Regions from separate parts of the Veillonella sp. LMAG:90 genome, predicted to be linked through region 1. Evidence: riboswitches for the same ligand, from Rfam matches in the RefSeq annotation. Region 1 holds a riboswitch; the other holds the start of a gene.
What was found. Region 1 has a riboswitch for thiamine pyrophosphate ahead of thiW (energy coupling factor transporter S component ThiW). Riboswitches for the same ligand answer to the same signal wherever they lie in the genome.
Positions count from the first base shown of each region.

Region 2: it holds a riboswitch for thiamine pyrophosphate, as region 1 does, so the genes downstream of both, thiC (phosphomethylpyrimidine synthase ThiC) here and thiW (energy coupling factor transporter S component ThiW) in region 1, are expected to answer to the same signal.

Region 1 is NZ_NAND01000001.1:164,779-167,246, reverse strand. It holds gene cytX (putative hydroxymethylpyrimidine transporter CytX) at 1-671, opposite strand, end outside; gene thiW (energy coupling factor transporter S component ThiW) at 782-1,300, opposite strand; TPP riboswitch at 1,460-1,567, opposite strand; gene CCC71_RS00745 (GNAT family N-acetyltransferase) at 1,691-2,233, shown strand; gene CCC71_RS00740 (PTS fructose transporter subunit IIABC) at 2,407-2,468, opposite strand, start outside.
Region 2 is NZ_NAND01000001.1:615,397-617,864, reverse strand. It holds gene thiC (phosphomethylpyrimidine synthase ThiC) at 1-1,225, opposite strand, end outside; TPP riboswitch at 1,349-1,450, opposite strand; gene CCC71_RS02685 (GNAT family N-acetyltransferase) at 1,570-1,845, opposite strand; gene CCC71_RS02680 ((4Fe-4S)-binding protein) at 1,924-2,133, opposite strand; gene CCC71_RS02675 (pirin family protein) at 2,298-2,468, opposite strand, start outside.

The sequences.
Region 1 (2,468 bases):
ACAATGGTATATGTTAAGGTACTCACTACCGTGGCTGCTACGGGGCGTTTGGCTGTACGTGTATAGTCAGACACGAGCGGTAACCACGATAACGGCATGGCAGCGGCCAGTTCAACGGCGGCACCGAAGGAAAGACCTTGGTCTTCCGTTAACTGTAAAGCACCGGCCACGGCTGAGGACGGATCAAAAATAATGAAACTGAGCCAAATGGTAAGGCAGAATAAGAGTGCTACGGCTACGAGGTTTAAACGGGTAAGATTACTGTAACCGAGGACGAGCCAAAGAATGATGAGAACGCCGATTACGAGGGACCAAACGGCAGTACCCCAAGGTAAAATCGCATTGGTAGCGGCGGCGCCGGTAATAATCATGACGGTAGTCCAACCGATTAATTGCAGTACGTTGGCCAAGGCAAAGCCGGACGCTCCTTGACGGCCAAAGCCGATACGAACGGTTTCCATGGCACTGCGGCGCGTGTTGGCACCGATGAGACCGGCTAAGAAAAATAGAAAACCGCCGATAATATGGCCCAGCAAAATGGCAATGACGCCTTGCTCAAAGCCGAGTGGTGCGAATAACGTGCCTGTAAAAATTTCGGCAATGGATAAGGCGGCGCCAAACCATAAAAGACCGTGAGATAATAATTTCGTTTCAGAAGTAGCTGTACTCATAGAATACCCTTTCTCCGGCATCAAGGGACCATAGGCGGCCAACCGACAATCGGCGCTTTCAGCTATGCTGAGGCGTCAACAAGGGCTTAGGCACGGTCTATAGATTAGGCCTACTGATGCTGTTTTAATTGCGCTAAGGCTCCGGTGCTGCGTAATGTATAGAGCAAAATCCCTGCCAATAGGGAGCCACCTATGGTAGAAATCAAAAAAGGAACCACATAGGTATAAAACGCAATTTGACCGGCCGATTTACCCAAAACGATAATGGCCAGCGGGTAGGCAGAAAGACCGCCAAGAATGCCGGTACCAAATACTTCGGCTAAGAGCGTTAAGAATAGATTGCCGGTACGATTATAGACAATGCCGGCCAAGAGGGCACCCCACATACTGCCCGGAAAGGCGAGTACACTGCCAAGGCCCGTAACGAGACGCAAAGTGCTGGCGCAAAAAGCTACGCCCACCCCGTAATAGCGACCCAATAATACGGCGCAAAGAATGTTAATCATATGTTGTACGGGGGCACATTTACTGATGCCAACGGGAAAGGAAAAGGTGCTGCCTACTACGGCTACGGCCACTAAAATACCGGCCATGGTTACTTTTTTTACATTACTGGTAGATTCGTTCATTACAAACTCCTGTAGCGGTCGAGACTTACTGGTCTCCTCTCACGCCGGAACACGGCTTCCCTTCGCTGTAATGACAGCTGTCGGGCGCTCCCCCGCCAGCCGGTCTGTTTTGACAGACAGCATAAAAAAACAGAGGCACCAATACGGTGCCTCCGTGAGAAAGTCGCTATAACATCTTCCTACGACGGCATTATCCGTACAGGTATAAGGGTCGAAGTTTGATGACTTCCTCTCAGCCTACGTTCATAAGCTCCCCTGAATTTTCTAACGTGATTATAGCACAGGCGGCGCATGCTTGCAATGTTTTATTGTCAGACCGTTTGAAAATAGGGTGAGAATGTTTTATAATAAAGCGGATATATTACACCTGAAAAAGGAGGGGGAGATACTATGAATATCGATGTTTTACCGATTGGGGCGGACGATGTGAAAACATTGCGCGACTTATCGATGAGAACATTTTCAGAAACATTTAGGGATGAGTACACTGACGAAGAGTTCGACACCTATTTTAATACCTCGTTGGCGGAAGCAACGTTACAAGCGGAGCTAACTGATTCCGAATCACAACACTTTTTTGCCGTAGTAGACGGCCAGCCGGTCGGTTTTTTGAAAGTTAATGTAGGCCGTGCGCAAACTGAGCAGGAATTGCCACATGGTTTTGAAGTACAGCGTATTTACGTATTGGCTGATTACCAAGGACTCGGCCTTGGTAAACTTCTCTTTGAAAAGGCTCTGCAATTAGCGACCCAAACAGACTGTGATTATGTTTGGCTCGGTGTGTGGGAACATAACTACAAAGCTCAGAAATTTTATGCTAAATTCGGTTTTGAAAAATTCGGGGAGCATACCTTTGTGGTAGGTGATTCGAACGATACGGATTGGCTCTTGCGTCGTTCGGTGGCAAGTATCCGTGAAGAATTGAACAAATAGAGTTTTCATGCGACTTAAATTATTCAAGTCTGCCTGAATGATCAAGTGAGATTAAAATTTAATAGGCAATATGGCAATACCCCTGAATCCATAGGACTCAGGGGTATTTTTATAAGGGTTAGGCATTGCGTGTAAAAATTTTATGCATGAGGTTATTGTCTATTAGCCGGATATTAGGCTTTTAACGGTTTTTTCAAAATAGCCAATAATAAAGCGGTCACAACAGAGCCTACTA
Region 2 (2,468 bases), 450 kb from region 1:
GATCGATAGCCAAGGAAATCATAGTATCAAAATCTACTTCCGCACGGGCTTTACTCATGGCATCGTCCCAAGCCTGAGCGCCCGGAATGCCTTTTGCCAAATCCGCTGCATGGGCGGCAATACGCGTAGCGATGATGCCTTCTTTCACATCTTCAACGGTTGGCAAACGCAAATGTTCAGCCGGCGTTACATAGCAAAGGAAGTCGGCACCGCACGAACCGGCAATAGCCCCGCCGATAGCACTCGTAATATGGTCATAGCCCGGCGCAATATCTGTAACCAACGGTCCCAGCACATAGAATGGAGCATTATGGCAAAGACGTTTTTCGAGCGTCATATTAGCCGCAATTTCATTGAGCACCATATGACCCGGGCCTTCAATCATAACCTGCACATTGTGTGCCCACGCGCGTTTAGTAAGCTCGCCCAAAGTAATGAGTTCTTCAATCTGAGCCGCGTCGGTCGCATCATGGGTGCAGCCCGGACGACATGCATCACCAAGGCTCAAGGTTACGTCGTATTTTTCACAAATTTCGAGCAAGCGGTCATAGTATTCGTAAAACGGATTTTCCTGATTGTTCATTTCCATCCAAGCAAAGAGTAAGGAGCCGCCACGGGATACGATGTTGGTCAAACGGGGATTGTCTTTGATACGTTGCGCCGTCTTCTGATTCATACCGCAGTGAATCGTCATGAAGTCCACGCCGTCTTTTGCGTGCTGTTCCACAACGGAGAAAAACTCATCTACGGTGATGTCTTTGAGGTCTTTGTCGAGCATGCCTACCGCATCATACATTGGCACGGTGCCAATCATGGCGGTGGACATATCGATAAGCTTGCGACGGAATTCTTGAGTTTTACCAAAGTTCGACAAGTCCATGATAGCTTCTGCCTTCATGGCAATGGCGTTGCGCACTTTTTCCAATTCTTCGTCCAAATTATTGTGTTCCGGCGAAACACCAAGGTTTACGTTGATTTTAGTGCGGCAGCGTTTGCCTACCCCTTCCGGCGATAAACTAATGTGCATTTTATTGGCCGGAATCGCTACCTGACCGGATGCCACGAGGGCCATCAAATCTTCCAAACGCATCTGTTCTTTTTCGGCTACCGTTTTAAGCTGCGGTGTCACCAAGCCGCGACGTGCCGCATCCATCTGCGTCGTGTATTCGTCACTTTTTGCCAAGCGTACATCCTGCATGTTTACTGTAAATTTCGAACTATTCATTTTAGCCTCCTCTGCGCTATACCTAAGCGCGAATCCGTGAAAATCGTCACGTTACATGATCTCCCTAAATAGGTTATACGCAAAAAAGCCAAAATAAAAAGCTCATCCACGCGGATGAGCTTTAAAAGTCCTGTACAGCTTTCCTACGTCGGCATTATCCGAATCAGGTCAAGGGTCAAGTGTTCACGCACTTTTCTCATCCATAAGGCTCCCCTAGCTTTTTTGTGTATTTCCTACATTATAGTACAGGTCTTTGTGAAAAACAACCATTTATGAAAATTGGTAATCGACTAAGACGACTTCAATTTTATGTATTAATCACTCCGATTTACATGCCAATGCCATTACATGCGGATATCGGCGTACTCGGGACGACGGTCGAATTCCTTTTTGGCAAACGGGCATAACGGCATAATTTTCAAGCCCCGTTCGCGTGCCTGTTTTACAATTTCAGCCACTAATTGGCCGGCAATGCCTTGACCGCCGTAGTTTTCATCAACCAAAGTGTGGTCGATAATCCAGAATTTATCGGATGGCGAATAGGTGCTTTCACCGATATTTTTGTCGCCATCATAGGCAGCGGCTCTGTTTTTATCCGCTTCATGTACGATTTTAATCATTTGAAACCTCCTTATTTTAACTTGCTTTTAATCGGTTAATACAACTGAGCTTTAAGGCTAATTTGATTAAACCGCTCCTTATTTTTCCGTATACGTCAGTGCACCGGACGGACACTGATCAATAACCGCTTTAATCTCTTCGGTCGTGCCGTTTTCCGGCATAATCCACGGTTTGCGACTCACATCAAAAACATCGGGTGCCCCTTTTACACATTTAGCTGCATGCTGACACAAGTCAGGCTTCCAATGAATCACTAAACTTTCAGTTTCATATGTTTTTTCAGCCATACAATCCTCCTCTAATTCTGTCACACGGCCAAACTCCCACTTAGGATGTTAAAATTTAACTACTCTCTACTATTTATTATACTGTAAAACCGGCGAATTACGCAGTAATTCATACTAATAACTAGACAATTATTAGAATTTGTTCAGTAATTCATCCTTAACGCTTAATAGTCTAATTCTGTTTTAACAAAGGTATTATTTCTAAGATCAACAAAGGCTTGTCTAACTTCATCTTCCGTGTTCATTACAATCGGGCCCGCCCAGGCTACCGGTTCATTCAAAGCCTTAGATGCGATGTACAATACTTGTGACGGTTTATCGCCGTTTTTAATGGT